DNA from 2 places in the Rahnella variigena genome. Region 2 is predicted to be linked to the other one. Evidence: riboswitches for the same ligand, from Rfam matches in the RefSeq annotation. Region 2 holds a riboswitch; the other holds the start of a gene.
What was found. Region 2 has a riboswitch for thiamine pyrophosphate ahead of thiC (phosphomethylpyrimidine synthase ThiC). Riboswitches for the same ligand answer to the same signal wherever they lie in the genome.
Positions count from the first base shown of each region.

Region 1: linked by a shared signal. The riboswitch ahead of thiM (hydroxyethylthiazole kinase) and the one ahead of thiC (phosphomethylpyrimidine synthase ThiC) in region 2 are both predicted to bind thiamine pyrophosphate.

Region 1 covers NZ_NSDJ01000001.1:4,213,318-4,221,413, forward strand. Annotated here, with positions in the region: gene CKQ54_RS19365 (GntR family transcriptional regulator) at 1-309, shown strand, start outside; gene CKQ54_RS19370 (hypothetical protein) at 366-551, opposite strand; gene CKQ54_RS19375 (hypothetical protein) at 621-1,232, opposite strand; gene CKQ54_RS19380 (hypothetical protein) at 1,474-2,322, shown strand; gene thiD (bifunctional hydroxymethylpyrimidine kinase/phosphomethylpyrimidine kinase) at 2,330-3,130, opposite strand; gene thiM (hydroxyethylthiazole kinase) at 3,127-3,936, opposite strand; TPP riboswitch at 3,971-4,069, opposite strand; gene CKQ54_RS19395 (GNAT family N-acetyltransferase) at 4,196-4,657, shown strand; gene CKQ54_RS19400 (DUF3313 domain-containing protein) at 4,797-5,456, shown strand; gene CKQ54_RS19405 (hypothetical protein) at 5,835-6,023, shown strand; gene guaA (glutamine-hydrolyzing GMP synthase) at 6,460-8,037, opposite strand.
Region 2 covers NZ_NSDJ01000001.1:1,051,603-1,059,698, forward strand. Annotated here, with positions in the region: gene thiH (2-iminoacetate synthase ThiH) at 1-130, opposite strand, end outside; gene CKQ54_RS04875 (thiazole synthase) at 127-906, opposite strand; gene thiS (sulfur carrier protein ThiS) at 908-1,108, opposite strand; gene CKQ54_RS04885 (HesA/MoeB/ThiF family protein) at 1,105-1,854, opposite strand; gene thiE (thiamine phosphate synthase) at 1,847-2,500, opposite strand; gene thiC (phosphomethylpyrimidine synthase ThiC) at 2,497-4,449, opposite strand; TPP riboswitch at 4,572-4,698, opposite strand; gene rsd (sigma D regulator) at 4,784-5,299, opposite strand; gene nudC (NAD(+) diphosphatase) at 5,398-6,183, shown strand; gene hemE (uroporphyrinogen decarboxylase) at 6,255-7,319, shown strand; gene nfi (deoxyribonuclease V) at 7,329-8,009, shown strand; gene CKQ54_RS04920 (YjaG family protein) at 8,080-8,096, shown strand, end outside.

The DNA.
Region 1 (8,096 bases), 3.2 Mb from region 2:
CAGCAGACGCAGGAATTTTTACTTCTCGATGATGAATTCCACCGCACAATTGCGCAGATCATAGATTGCAAACTGGCGTGGGAAACGGTCGAACACATTAAAGCGACGATGGATCGCGTGCGCTTTTTAACGCTGAGTAGGGTGTCGCCTCCGGAAAGTCTCATTGCGCAGCACTACGCCATCTTTGAAGGGCTCAAAGCCCGTGACCCGGATGCCGCTGAAAAAGCCATCCGTATCCATCTGCAGGAAATGATTTCAACCATCACACCGATTGCCGAGCAAAACAGCGACTGGTTTGATGCCGAGTAACCGATTTATCCCCGCATTATGAAATCGACACCAACGCGGGGAGACATGAAGTCACTTCAGGGTAATTTACTGAAGTTGTTAGATGGATGATAGTAAGCTTCCGGCGGACCAAAGACGTCGAGATCGTCTGCGTCTCCCTCTGGACGTATCTCATCGCAATATCTCAGAAATCCGACAATTTTCTCCACCATCTTCACCTGTCGTGGGGTCAAATGACGCATTTTTTCCATGTCCAATTCCATGTGCAACTCCTGATAAGTAAATTATATCGGTTATATATCCAGTATTATTAAAAATGATTAAATCAATTACTAACAATGTCGATTGACAAAATTAGCTTTCACATATTCATTCAACAAATAGTACGTAGACTCGCATTCCATCTTTCCAGCCACCTGAGTCATTGGCGCTTCATAGGTATAAAAGCTCATAACAGCTTCGTTAACAATATCCTTAATAATGAATTTAGCACTCTCTTTTTTCAATATTTCATTTTCATTAAAACTGTCGGCATAGATAACCATCATGCTTAAACTGTAACGTAGCATTTTTCCTAAGAGAGGATGCCCTTTTGTCTTGCGATAGAAATTCTCCAGCGAGTTTAACTCCAGAGGTCCGGTCACAGGCCGGCATGACTTTAGCAAGAACGCAGCCCGCTCCTGCTGAGAATTGTTGAGACAGAACACATATGCCGTCTGTTCTAAACCAGATTCACGTGGTTTATTTTTTCTATACTGCTTAAATAACCATTGCCAGTTAAGCAGGTTTTTCTCAGGTTGCAGTAAATTTCGTCTCGCACGACGCTGCTGCCAGATAATATCACTCCGGCGAATACGCCTTATAATAAGCGGGACATTTAACTGAACGAAAGCCGCATTCATCGTCGATAATGTTTCGCAAATTACCTTTTCATGTAACGCCATATATCCTGCTTATTCCCGCGCATCAAAATAATGCCGAAATAATAATCCGCACTCTGCAATTAACAATAGTCCATGTTATTTTTGTCGAGACGCCTCGTAAAATTTCGTCCTTGCCCTCATTAATAACCGCCTCTGTGACACAGACAGTTTACGACGAAGTGCAAATTTTGCGGGTTAGCCCTAAAATCTGTATGACAACTTAGTGTAAGCTGTAAACCACACCAACACCGTGGATACTCTTATGCCAGCTGCCGTCTCCCTGAATAAAAGCTATTACAGCGCCGATCAGTCACTTTCCCTCTCTCAACTCGATAACGAGAAAGTCACGCAAATCGTGCAAGATCTGGATGTGGCTGAAAGTGAAAAAGAACATTACGTGATGGGCTGGATGGGCCAGAACAGCGTTGTGGTCGTCAGAAATTATCAGGATAAGCGCGGCACGTCGAATGGCCTGGTGCTATCCCGTGGCAACCGTTACAAACTCACCGTCCAGGCGATTACCTTCCGCATCCCTAAATTTTTGTTGTGGGTGACCTTCCGTCGCAAGCCGCGCACAATGACCGTTATTGCCTATAACAAACTGGGCGAACAGGCGACCGGCCTGCAACAATTTATCCATGTGCAGGATCCTGAGTTACGGGAAAGGCTGGAAGGTGACTGGCGCGAGCTTAATGATTATCTCGGCATGGCCTGCTGGCAGATGGACAACAACCGCCCGCTGTGGCGTCAGTTACATCAGGAAATCTCGCCACAGGCTTTGTGGACTCTGGCAGAATCATCGTGGTTCAGCGGTAAAAAACTACAAAAAGATGGCGAATTTGAAGGCTTGTGGTCGCACGAACAATTTATTGGCCGCCGCACCGGTGAGCACGCCGCATTGCTGCTGTCATGGAAGGACGAAGAAAACGAGGATATCGCCAGCTATCTGTTTGAAAGGGTTTCAGCGAACAAAATCCGCATCATGCTGCGTCCGCGTAAAGAGGAGAAATTCTATCCGCTGAACCCATTTGACGCCGTGCATCTGCAACAGGCTCTGATTAAATTTCATCAGGCTGAACAGGCGCTGAGTGAAACCCAGCGCCGCGCTTAATCTGCTGTCACCACCAGCGGTGGAAATGATGGACCGGGCCGATGCCGTGACCAACCTCCAGGGAATCGGCCTGCATCAGCGCCTGCTGCAAATATTCTTTGGCTTCGCGTACGGTATCGGCCCAGTTGTTATGACGCGGTCGCAATGCTGCAAGTGCCGCAGATAACGTACACCCCGTGCCATGAGTGTGACGGGTGTCCACACGCGGCGCGGTAAACCGCTCGCGTGAACCGGCCATAAACAGCCAGTCAGGACTTTCCTCATCACTCAGATGACCGCCTTTCATCAGCACCGCGCCACATCCCATCGCCAGTAGTGCTTCTCCCTGCTCTCGCATTTCGGTTTCATTAGTCGCTGTCGCACACTCCAGCAACGCGGCGGCTTCCGGCAGATTTGGCGTAATAATGGATACCTGCGGGATCAGCAAACGGCGCACGGCATCCACGGCTTCCGGCAGTAGCAGCGGATCGCCACTTTTCGCCAGCATAACGGTATCCAGTACCACAAAGGGCGGCTGATAATGTCTGAGCCGCTCCGCAACCACTTCCACTATCTGACTGTTTGCCAGCATGCCGATTTTCGCACTGTCTATACGCACGTCGCTCAGTACGGAATCCAGCTGCGCTGAAACAAACTTCGGCTCGATGTTATAAACTGACTGCACGCCGCGGGTATTCTGCGCCACCAGCGCGGTGATCACGCTGGTACCGTACGCACCCAGCGCCGAGAAGGCTTTCAAATCTGCCTGGATCCCCGCTCCACCGCTCGGATCTGTGCCGGCAATCGTCAGTGCATTAATCCGTTTCATTGCATCCCCTCCCCGTTCAGCCACTGCTCATCTATCAAATAAAGATTATCGAGGAACTGAGGCGTGAAACTGCCCGGTCCGTTTACGGCCGCACAGGCACGTTCACCGGCACATGACATCACCCGGCAGGCAGCAGCAACGTTATCCAGCCGGTCGCCCGGTAAAGCCACAAAGGCCGCCACCACAGCTGACAGTGCGCATCCGGTACCGACAATGCGTGTCATCATCGGATGCCCGCCTGCTACGGCCCGGCTACGTTCGCCGTCAGTGACATAATCCGTTTCACCCGTGACAGCGACAATCGCGCCGGTGTTACGCGCCAGCTGTTGTGCGGCAGGTAAAGCTGACAGGGAGTCGTCGCCGCTGTCAACGCCGCGGCCGGAGCCGCTGAGTCCGCTGAGCGCAAGAATTTCGGACGCATTACCACGAATTGCAGCAGGTTTAAGCGTGATGAGTTCAAGGCAAAATTCGGTTCGCCAGCTCAGGCCACCGACAGCGACCGGATCCAGTACCCACGGCTTTCCGGCCAGATCTGCCGCGTGAACAGCTGCCAGCATCGCATCGGCGTGAGGACGGGTCAGCGTGCCGACATTCACCAGCAAAGCATCAGCAATGGCACTGAACTGCGCGGCTTCGGCGGGATCAACCACCATCGCCGGGGACGCCCCCAGCGCCAGCAGGATATTGGCAGTAAAAGATTGCACGACGTCGTTGGTCAGGCAGTGGACCAGCGGCGCAGAGAGGCGGAGTTGTTTCAGAGAAGTGGCGGCTGTAGAGCCGGGCAACAAGGTAGGTCGGGTATTCATAAGTCTCCCTACCGGCGCTAAAGAAGGCGGTATCAGGAGAGATACCTGACTTCCCTACGCTGGCATAATCCAGATCAGGTAATACGGGTAAAATCTCAGCCCTGCTTTACAGCGGGCACCCCGAGTCAAGGAAGCATTATTGGTGGCGAGGGTCAGAATATCAATCAGGAAATGCGATATAAAATCGTTAAGTCAACGTAATTGAACTCGCCGCACTTCACTGGCAGTATCGGAAAACAAACCTAAACCACAGACTTTGATGATAAAAAATTCTCAGGAGCTTTCTTTGCCATCACCCCTCAAAATCCGGCCTTATGAAGAAGCAGACCGCCCGTTTTTACGCACGTTGTATCTGGCCTCACGAAAGCACACCTGGACATGGCTGGAGGATGATTTTCAGCTGGAAGATTTTGATCGTGCTGTTATCGGCGAAAAGATACTGGTCGCCGAACGTGACGGACATTTGCTGGGCTTCGCCTCGATTTTCACTCAGGAGGATTTCCTGCATAACCTGTTTGTCGATCCCAAATATCAGGGAACCGGCGCAGGTTCGGCGTTGCTTGAGGCTGCGCAAGAGACGTTTACCCGTCAGGGCTCTCTGAAATGTTTAGTAAAGAGTAAAAAATCAGTCGATTTTTACCTGTCAAAAGGCTGGAACATCATGGCTACAGGGGAAAGTCCAAAGGGCGAATACTATCTATTTCATTCATCAAAAAAATAATTAAAGAAGAAATGATTACCTCACATAACCGTTTTTTCGCGATCCTGACGGATATCAATTTTTCTTTTTAGTTAAGAGGTTAAATTCCGCAGCAGTGCTATACATACTTGGTCTTCCTTAAAATATTTCGAGGGTACGAATGAAAAGAATAAAACTGATGCAGGTTGCTGCAGTCGCTGGCGTGCTGTTTTTAGCCGGTTGTACCAACCACGTCACACAAGCGGATAAATTCTCAGGCTTCCTGGGGGACTATTCCGGCCTTAAGGAAGTTAAAACCGCAGGTGGCAGTCCGGTTCTTCGCTGGATTGACCCTTCGTTCAAAAAAGCCAACTACTCCTACATAAAATACGAACCGATTAAGTTCTATCCAGAGCCTCAGCCTACTGAGCAAATCAGCAAGGAAACCCTGCAGGGCGTTCTGGATTATGCTAACAGCCGTATGAAACCTGCGCTCGCTGAGCGTTTGCCTCTGACAGATCACGCGGGGCCGCGTACCTTGATCTTCAAAGGTGCAATCACCGGTGTGAATACTTCGGCTGAAGGTCTGCAATTCTATGAAGTGATCCCGGTTGCCCTGGTCATTGCCGGTACTGAAACCGCGACCGGCCACCGCACACGTGATACCGAAGTGTATTTCGAAGGCGAGCTTATTGACTCAGCAACCGGCAAACCGGTAATTAAAGTCGTCCGTAAGGGCTTCGGAAAACAAGTTTCTAACGATACACAAAAAGTCACTGCGAACGATTTGAAAACCGTGGTTGATAGTCTGGCGAACGACACCAAGTTGTTTAACGAGTAATTTTCGTCACCGCATCACAATCAGGGCAGCCAGTTGGCTGCCTTTTTTCATACTGAATCAGCAATAAACTCACGCAGCCACTGATGAATGGAAATCCGCGCTGGATGCCGTCAGCAAAATGGCGGTGATGTGATATTCCGGTACTGACACTGCAGCCGGACATTACACCGGGGATAAATGGGTTCACGGCGCATCTGAAATAACGTTTTATGTTACCTGAACATTTATTAATGCAAGGGTATCCCCCCAGCATTCTGGCGTTATGTTTTTTGGAACAGGCCTCGTAACTATGAAAATATAACTATCACAAATTCCGTTTTAATTTGCAGGTGTTTTAAAACTTGAGTAATCTGCCTTTCGTTATCAGGGAGATTAAAAATGGAATTCGACATCACGACATTTTTCAAAGCCATACTCGGCGGCGCAGGTGCAGGATATGCATTCACTGGCGGTATTTCTCTTGCACTACCGGAACTTATCGTCACGGACAGACTATTGCTTTCAATGGCGGCCATCGGTGCAGTGTTGTTGCCACTCCTGTATCTAAAGAGCATACGGAGAAAGTGAGTTGCGAGAATTACACTGGTACCTTCCCGTCAATTCAGATCAGCTTGCGCACTTCTATTGTTATCTCTGCGTTAGTTATATTTTTGTTCATCTGACATGGGATGCATTTTCGATAAAAACACCGGCATTTTCACTGGAGAACCTCCAATATAAAGTAGGGGAAATATTTTCATCAGCCACTTTTGCCAATAGTCTTTTCTTTATTGTTATTTTACTGGATATAAATAATCCTCTGAGAAATTCTGATGCATTTATTTTTCCACTCATTTTTTCAGCAATTTCAGGGATCTTTATTTCACTATCGGCAATAGTGCCTAAAGCGAAAAGCTAACAAAGTCATTGGCTATGACAACAATTAAAACAGATATAAAAAAAAGCCCCCTGCAACAGCAGCGGGCTTTAAGAGCTAGTTATCGGCTAAGGATATATTGCCGAATCATTCCCACTCAATTGTTGCCGGTGGTTTACCAGAGATGTCATACACCACGCGGGAAATGCCGTTGACTTCGTTGATGATACGGTTGGAGCAGCGGCCGAGGAAATCATACGGCAGGTGCGCCCAGTGCGCGGTCATGAAGTCGATAGTTTCTACTGCGCGCAGGGAAACTACCCAGTCGTATTTACGGCCATCGCCCATCACGCCAACGGAGCGGACTGGCAGGAAGACGGTAAAGGCCTGGCTGACTTTGTTGTACAGATCGGCTTTATGCAGTTCTTCGATGAAGATCGCATCGGCGCGACGCAACAGATCGCAGTACTCTTTCTTCACTTCGCCCAGCACGCGAACGCCTAAACCTGGCCCCGGGAACGGGTGACGGTAAAGCATGTCGTACGGCAGACCGAGTTCCAGGCCGATTTTACGCACTTCGTCTTTGAACAGCTCTTTCAGCGGCTCAACCAGACCCAGTTTCATTTCTTTCGGCAGACCGCCCACATTATGGTGCGATTTGATCACGTGCGCTTTACCGGTGGCAGACGCCGCAGATTCGATCACGTCAGGATAGATTGTGCCCTGCGCCAGCCATTTCACTTCATCCTGCTTGCAGGCTTCTTCGTCAAACACTTCTACGAAGACGCGGCCGATGATTTTACGTTTGGCCTCTGGCTCATCAACGCCAGCCAGTGCTGACAGGAAACGCTCTTCGGCGGCAACGTGAACGATATTCAGACCGAAACGGTCGCCAAACATTTCCAGAACCTGATCTGCTTCATTCAGACGCAGCAAGCCGTTGTCCACGAATACGCAGGTCAGACGCTCGCCGATTGCACGGTGCAGCAGCATCGCGGTGACGGAGGAGTCAACGCCGCCGGACAGGCCGAGGATCACGTGGTCGTCGCCAATCTGTACACGCAGACGTTCTACGGCATCTTCGATGATTTTCGCTGGCGTCCACAGGGCTTCGCACTCGCAGATATCCATCACGAAACGCTCGAGCATACGCAGGCCCTGACGGGTGTGCGTCACTTCCGGGTGGAACTGCACCCCATAGAAGCGTTTTTCTTCGTTGGCCATAATGGCAAACGGGCAGGTCTCGGTGCTGGCAACGGTCACGAAATCAGACGGGATAGCCGTCACTTTATCGCCGTGGCTCATCCAGACGTCGAGCAGCGGTTTGTTGTTCTCGCTCAGGGCGTCCTGAATGTCGCGGATCAGCGCGCTTTCAGTCTGAACTTCAACCTGCGCATAACCAAATTCGCGCTCGTTTGAGCCTTCAACATGGCCGCCTAACTGCATCGCCATGGTTTGCATGCCGTAGCAGACGCCCAGAACCGGTACACCGGCTTCGAAAACGTAATCAGGGGCGCGCGGGCTGTCATGCTCGGTGGTACTTTCCGGGCCGCCGGACAGGATGATCCCGTTCGGATTGAATTCGCGGATTTGGGCTTCGGTTACGTCCCAGGCCCAGAGTTCGCAATAGACACCCAGTTCACGCACGCGGCGCGCAACAAGTTGGGTGTACTGGGAGCCGAAATCGAGGATCAGGATACGGTGCTTGTGAATATTTTCGCTCATGAGGGGGCGTTTTCCAGAAAGCAATAAAAGCGTTAAAACGGAATATTAATCAGCCCGGA
Region 2 (8,096 bases):
CCATAAAACCCTCACGGTCGATTTTATTCCGGCTGAGCGCCCGTTCGACGTCACGTGTTGTTTTACTGTTAATGCGCAGCGAAAGGTCATCCCAGTTCAGCGCAGACCAGACATCCGTAAAGCTGCTCATGACGTCGCCTGTGAGGTATTGAGAAAACCGGTCAGCGGGCTCGATGCACTGGCGTGTCGCTGTCTGCCGCCTAAACCACTCTGGCGGGCAATGACTCCGGCCTGAACCGCGAGGCGGAATGCGGTAGCCATCTCTACCGGATCGCCCGCGACGGCAATCGCGGTATTGACCAGCACAGCATCGGCACCCATTTCCAGCGCTTGCGCGGCCTGGCTCGGCGCGCCAATACCGGCATCCACCACCACAGGAATACGCGCCTGTTCGATGATGATTTGCAGAAACTCGCGGGTTTGCAGCCCCTGATTGGAACCGATTGGCGCACCCAGCGGCATGACCGCTGCGCAACCCGCTTCCTCCAGACGCTTACACAGCACCGGATCCGCGCTGCAATACGGCAGAACCACGAAGCCTTGTTTCACCAGAATCTCTGCGGCTTTCAACGTTTCAACGGCATCAGGCAGCAGATATTTTACATCCGGGTGAATTTCGAGTTTCACCCAGTTTGTTCCCAACGCTTCTCTTGCCAGTTGCGCGGCAAACACCGCTTCTTCCGCCGTTTTAGCCCCTGAAGTATTCGGCAGCAAACGCACGCCGAGTTGCTGCAGGGGAGACAAAATATCGTCTCCCCCGCGGCGCAGATCGACCCGCTTCATCGCCATGGTCACCAGCTGAGAGCCGGATGCGGCCAGCGCCTGTTGCATCAATGCCGGACTGGCGAATTTTCCCGTACCTGTAAAAAGGTGCGATGTGAATGTGGTATCAGCAATTTTTAACATGTCAGCCTCCGGCTATCGCCTGAAAGAGCAAAATCTCATCACCGTCTTCCAGCAAGTGAGCAGGCCAGTTATCACGGGGAATAATGACCTGATTAACTGCCAGCGCGCTGCCTGCTGGCTTTAACGCCAGTTCATCGAGCAGGGCAAGTAACGTGAGCGGTTGACTGAAGTGGTGAGATTCATCATTAACCAGAATGTTCACGCGTGGCCTCCGCAGACGGCACAGCTTGACGATCGCGTGAGTTGCAGCGAACGCCAGTTTTGTGTTTTTCCGTCGAACAGCCGCAGTTTGCCGCTCAGAACCGAAGGCAGACCTGCCAGAATTTTCAGTGCTTCGAGTGCCTGTAATATGCCGATGGTGCCCACAACTGGCCCGAGTACGCCGGATGTCCGGCAATCACGTTGCACGGTTTCCTGATCCGGATACAAACAGGCATAACAGCCGTGAGTGTAGGGGGCTTCAATTACCAGAAGCTGCCCACTGAATCCGACGGCACTGCCGCTGATTAACGTTTTACCGGCATCCACGCAGGCTTTATTGACCGCGTGTCTGGTTTCCATGTTGTCGCTGCAATCCAAAACGATATCAGCATCTGATATGGCACGGGTTAAAGCTTCTCCCGACAGTCGTTCCGTGATCGCCACGGCTTCGCAAAGCGGATTCAGGCGCAGCAGCTCACGCTTTGCCAGAGCGGCTTTGGGCTGATCGAGATCCGCTGTGCGGTAGAGAATTTGCCGCTGAAGATTAGTGATGTGCAATTGATCGTCATCGGCCAGAATCAGCGTGCCGACGCCCGCAGCCGCCAGATACAGGGCTGCGGGAGAGCCGAGACCGCCAAGACCTACGATCAGCACTTTTGCCGCCTGTAACTTTTCCTGCGCCTGCGGGCCGAATTCTTCCAGCATCAGCTGGCGGCTGTAACGCATAAATGCCGCGTCGTTAAGCATCTTCCGGCACCTTGCTGGCGCATAAAGCCAGCAGTTCGGCGGTAGCGGCACGCCAGTCCGCTGCCTGCGTAATGGCGCTGACCACGGCAATGCTGCCGACGCCGCAATCGAGAACCGACGGCGCGCGTTCAATGCTGATCCCGCCAATAGCTACCGTCGGGAATCTTCCGTCGAGTTGCTTAATATGTCGGGAAAGTTCTTCCAGACCCTGGGGGGCTGACGGCATGTCCTTGGTCTGCGTCGGGAAGATATGTCCGAGTGCGATATATGAAGGATTCACGGCGACAGCGCGCGCCATTTCTGTATCGTCATGGGTGGAAACGCCCAGTCGTAAACCTGCCTGACGGATTACCGCAAGATCGGCAGTATCCAGATCTTCCTGACCCAGATGCACGCCATAAGCCTGATGTTTTACCGCCAGACGCCAGTAATCGTTGATGAATAACCGCGCCTGATATTTTTTCCCTAGTGCGATGGCCTCGATTATTGCTGGCTCGACTTCTTCATCGGGTAAATCTTTTACACGCAGTTGCAGCGTTTTAACCCCTGCTTCCAGCAGGCGGGCGATCCATTCCACAGTATCAACGACCGGATATAAACCGAGGTGAAAAGGAACGGCAGGAAAGGGCTGAGCGGACTGATTCATTTGTTGATCTCCGTGGCAGGGTGATAAAGCTCGCTGCCGCGTGAACGGAATTCGGCCGACATTTGCGCCATGCCGGATTCAACGAGTTCTATTGGCTGGGCTTTGGCTTCCAGCGCGGCGGCGTAATCGCGAACTTCCTGAGTGATTTTCATTGAGCAGAATTTCGGACCGCACATCGAGCAGAAGTGAGCAACTTTGCCGGATTCCTGCGGCAGCGTTTCATCGTGGTAAGCGCGGGCAGTGGCCGGATCCAGAGCCAGATTGAACTGGTCTTCCCAGCGGAATTCAAAACGCGCTTTGGACATGGCGTTATCGCGGATTTGCGCACCCGGATGACCTTTGGCTAAATCGGCGGCGTGTGCTGCGATTTTGTAGGTAATCAAACCCTGCTTAACGTCTTCTTTGTTCGGCAGGCCGAGATGCTCTTTTGGCGTGACATAACACAGCATGGCGCAGCCAAACCATCCAATCATCGCCGCACCAATACCGGAGGTGAAGTGGTCGTAACCCGGCGCGATATCAGTGGTCAGCGGGCCGAGTGTATAGAACGGCGCTTCGTGGCAGTGTTCAAGTTCTTCGGTCATGTTGCGTCGGATCATCTGCATCGGCACATGCCCGGGACCTTCGATCATCACCTGCACATCGTATTCCCAGGCAATTTTGGTCAGTTCGCCCAGCGTGCGTAATTCAGCGAATTGTGCTTCGTCATTGGCATCCTGAATTGAGCCCGGACGTAAGCCGTCGCCCAATGAAAGGGAGACATCGTAGGCGGCGCAGATTTCGCAAATTTCACGAAAATGCTCAAACAGGAAACTTTCGCGATGATGTGACAGACACCATTTCGCCATAATCGAACCACCACGCGACACAATGCCGGTCAGACGTTTGGCCGTCATCGGCACGTAACGCAGCAAGACACCGGCATGAATGGTGAAGTAATCGACGCCTTGCTCGGCCTGTTCCAGCAGGGTATCGCGGAACATTTCCCAGTTCAGGTCTTCGGCCACGCCGTTCACTTTTTCCAGCGCCTGATAAATCGGCACCGTGCCGATCGGCACCGGGCTGTTACGCAGGATCCATTCGCGGGTTTCATGAATATAACGGCCGGTGGAGAGATCCATCACGGTGTCTGCGCCCCAGCGCGTTGACCACACCAGCTTCTCGACTTCTTCTTCGATGGATGATGTCACCGCTGAGTTGCCGATATTAGCGTTCACTTTCACCAGGAAATTACGCCCGATGATCATCGGCTCTGATTCAGGATGGTTGATGTTAGCAGGAATAATCGCACGCCCGGCGGCGACCTCCTGACGCACAAACTCTGCGGTGATATTGGCAGGCAAATGCGCGCCAAAGCTTTCACCGGGGTGTTGCTGGCGCAAAATCTCACCACGGATCCGCTCGCGGCCCATGTTTTCGCGAATGGCGATGAACTCCATTTCCGGGGTAATCGTGCCTTTGCGTGCGTAATGCAGTTGCGTAACATTTTTGCCAGACATGGCTTTACGCGGACGCGGCAGATGTTCGAAGCGCAGATGATCCAGCCCTTCGTCCGCCAGCCGTTGCTGGGTAAAGCCGGAGCTGACCTGTGGGAGTTCCTCCGTGTCCGCACGCTCTTTTATCCAGCGGGCACGTAATTTTTCCAGACCGGTGTGCACGTCGATAACTGCTGACGGATCCCCGTAAGGTCCGGCGGTGTCATAAACAGGGATGGCTTCGTTTTCTTCGAACTTCGGATTATCTTTGCCACCGCCGACCAGTGTCGGGCTGAGCTGGATTTCACGCATCGGCACGCGAATATCTTTGCGGTCACCTTCAAGATAAATACGGCGGGAATTGGGGAAGGCTTCGCCCTGCAAACTGTCGATAAACGACTGAGCCTGCGCACGTTGTTCACGGCGATTAGACGCTTTCTTTTCGGAAATAACGGGTTTCTGGGTACTCGACATAGCAAATTCCTCGCAAAAAAACGTGATGGAAAATTGCTTGTCTGGAGGTTTACGGCAGGAGTAAAAATGGGCGGTGCAGCACAGGCGGCCTGATGCAGGCGAATGCCAGAGTGAGCTGAACGCATAACATTACTCTTGTTCCCTTCGCGGGTACTAACCCGATCAGGTTCCGCGGATCCCGAATTAACGGTCTCAGCCTGGCGTAATCTTCGCGAGAAAATTATGCGCTAGGCACTCCGACAAGAAGCCTCAATATAGGAGGCGTTTTTTGAAACTACAACTAAAACTACAATTAAAACCACAAACAGGTGCAGAGTTTTAATGTGACAAAGCGTTAAGCCGGTCTGGCGAGATGTTCTTCATTTGCAGGGGGTTTTTCTTCATGATTGCTGCGGTCAAATGCCAGAATAATCAATTGATCTTCCAGCTGAAAACGCGCATCCAACGCTTCACCTACATCGGATAATGCATAATGAAATGCGAAAGCATTGTCATCATCAATATCATTTTCAGTGTAACTATCATGGAAAGCCATGATAGCTTCAGTGTTCAGCTCCAGTGCAGGGTATATTTTCGCAGCCTGCAATTTTATCGGACTGTTCGCACCTTCGACTTCATCAATGATCCGCTGATACAGATGGAAATGACCGGCAGAAAGATAGTCCACCAGGTTATGGCAAAAGTTATCCAGCGCTTTTTCGTTGAGAGGGGTATGTTTTTCTTTATTGGGTTTCAGGCCGACCAAAGTGCAGTACGAAACCAGCAGCTCTTTGCGCGCGTGCAGCCATTGATCCACTAACTCATTACTGCCACCAACGCGTTGGGTCAGTCTTTCCAGACGATTTAGCATGGTTGACTCCGTGAGCGATAAAAAAGTAACTAAAAGTTACTAATATGTGAATATCTTACTCAGATTGTCAGTCCCGACGAGGTTATGCAACAACAATTATGGAATTACAGATTACTGAGCAACATAACGGCTGGTGGGTTATCAGCCAGGAAGGCAAGCTGTGGCTGCCTGAGGGCGAACTGCCGTTTGGCAGCGCCGCACAATATTCTCTGACCGGTAAAACGGCGCGTCAGATTGGTGAATGGCAGGGTGAACCTGTCTGGCTGGTCCGTCAGACAATGCCAAATCATATGGTTTCTGCCCGTCAGCTGCTGGATCAGGATCGCGGATTATTCCAGCTGGTCGGGCGCGGCGTGCAGCTGTCAGAATTTTATCGTTCTCATAAGTTCTGCGGATACTGCGGGCATGAAATGCACGTCAGTAAGACCGAGTGGGCCGCACTTTGCGGGAATTGCCGCGAACGCTATTACCCGCAGATTGCGCCCTGCATCATTGTAGCAATCCGCAAAGGTGATGAGATTTTGCTGGCGCAGCACGTCCGTCATCGTAATGGCATTCACACGGTTCTGGCTGGCTTTGTTGAAGTCGGTGAAACACTGGAAGAAACCGTGGCTCGCGAGGTCATGGAAGAAAGTAATATCCGCGTGAAGAATGTCCGTTACGTCAGTTCCCAACCGTGGCCGTTCCCCAATTCGCTGATGATGGCATTTATGGCGGATTACGACAGCGGCGATATTAAACACGACCCGAAAGAGCTGCTTAACGCTGACTGGTACCGCTTTGACCAGCTGCCACAGCTGCCACCGCCCGGCACGATTGCCCGTCGTCTGATTGAAGACACAGTTGCGCAGTGCCGCGCAGAAAGCGAAGACGACGAGGTCTAGCGTCAGTTTTGCGTGATAGAATGCCGTCATATGATTGTCGGGCGGCCCGAATATTGAAGGAAAGAGCAAGAATGAATGAGTTGAAAAACGACCGTTACCTGCGTGCTTTGTTACGTCAGCCAGTGGACATTACACCGGTGTGGATGATGCGTCAGGCTGGCCGTTATTTGCCGGAGTACAAAGAAACCCGCGCTGAAGCCGGCGATTTTATGTCGCTGTGTAAGAATGCCGAACTGGCTTGTGAGGTGACTTTACAGCCGCTTCGTCGCTATCCGCTGGATGCAGCGATCCTGTTCTCCGACATCCTGACCATTCCTGATGCGATGGGGCTGGGGCTGTATTTCGAAGCCGGTGAAGGCCCGCGTTTTTCTTCGCCACTGACCAATCGTGCTGATGTCGAAAAGCTGCCGGTTCCGGATCCTGAAATGGAGCTGGGCTATGTGATGAACGCCGTGCGTACCATCCGTAAAAACCTGAAAGGTGAAGTGCCGCTTATCGGTTTCTCCGGTAGCCCGTGGACTCTGGCGACGTATATGATTGAAGGCGGTAGCAGCAAAGCCTTTACCAAAATTAAAAAAATGATGTACGCCGATCCGTCTACCTTGCACCTGTTGCTGGATAAAGTGGCCGACAGCGTCATTCTTTACCTTAATGCTCAGATTAAAGCGGGCGCGCAGTCGGTGATGATTTTTGACACCTGGGGCGGCGTGCTGACACCTCGCGATTACCGTGAGTTCTCTCTTAACTACATGCACAAAATCGTCGATGTCCTGATTCGTGAAAACGAAGGCCGCCGTGTGCCGGTGACCTTGTTTACCAAAGGCGGAGGCCAGTGGCTGGAAGCGATGGCGGCAACGGGTTGTGACGCGCTGGGTCTGGACTGGACCACCGATATTGCTGAAGCGCGCCGTCGGGTTGGCGACAAAGTGGCGATTCAGGGCAACATGGATCCTTCCATGCTTTACGCCTCACCGGTGCGGATTGAGCAGGAAGTGGAAACCATTCTGGCTGGTTTCGGCAAAGGTAATGGCCATGTGTTTAATCTTGGCCACGGTATCCACCAGGACGTTCCGCCAGAAAATGCGGGAGCTTTTGTGGAAGCGGTACACAGCCTGTCCCGCCAGTATCACGAGTAACATGGCATTATGATCGACACGCGCGCGTTACGTGAAGAGCAACGGATCCTCGCAGATCAGATTGAACTGCAGGATCCGCCTGAATTCACCACACCGTCGTTGATCGCCGGTGTGGATGTCGGGTTTGAGCAGGGCGGTGAAGTCACCCGCGCGGCGGTCGCTGTTCTGAGTTATCCAACTTTGGAGCTGGTCGAATACCAGATAGCCCGCATTCCGACCGTCATGCCCTACATTCCTGGTTTCCTTTCTTTCCGTGAGCTCCCCGCACTTTTACAAGCCTGGCAGCAAATCTCATCGCACCCTGATCTGGTTCTGGTTGACGGGCAGGGGATCGCGCATCCGCGGCGGCTCGGTGTCGCCAGTCATTTTGGCCTGATGATTGACGTGCCGACCATTGGTGTGGCGAAAAGCCGTTTATGCGGGCAGTTCCTGCCGTTAGGTGAAGCGCTACACAGCAGTCAGGGGCTGTATGAAGGCGATGAACAGATTGGCTGGGTGTGGCGAAGCAAGCTACGCTGTAATCCATTGTTCATCTCGCCTGGTAATCGGATCAGCATGGATTCTTCTCTTTATTGGGTGGAACAATGCATGCGGCAATATCGGCTGCCGGAACCGACCCGTTGGGCGGATGCCGTGGCATCAAACCGGGCGTCGTTTCAACGCTGGCAACGCTTGAGTGATGATCTTTAGGAATCAAGGAATAGGGATATTGATTTATTTCAGGTAAACTCCCGCGCAGAAAAGTTAACGAGATCAACTCATGTTACGTAATCCAAT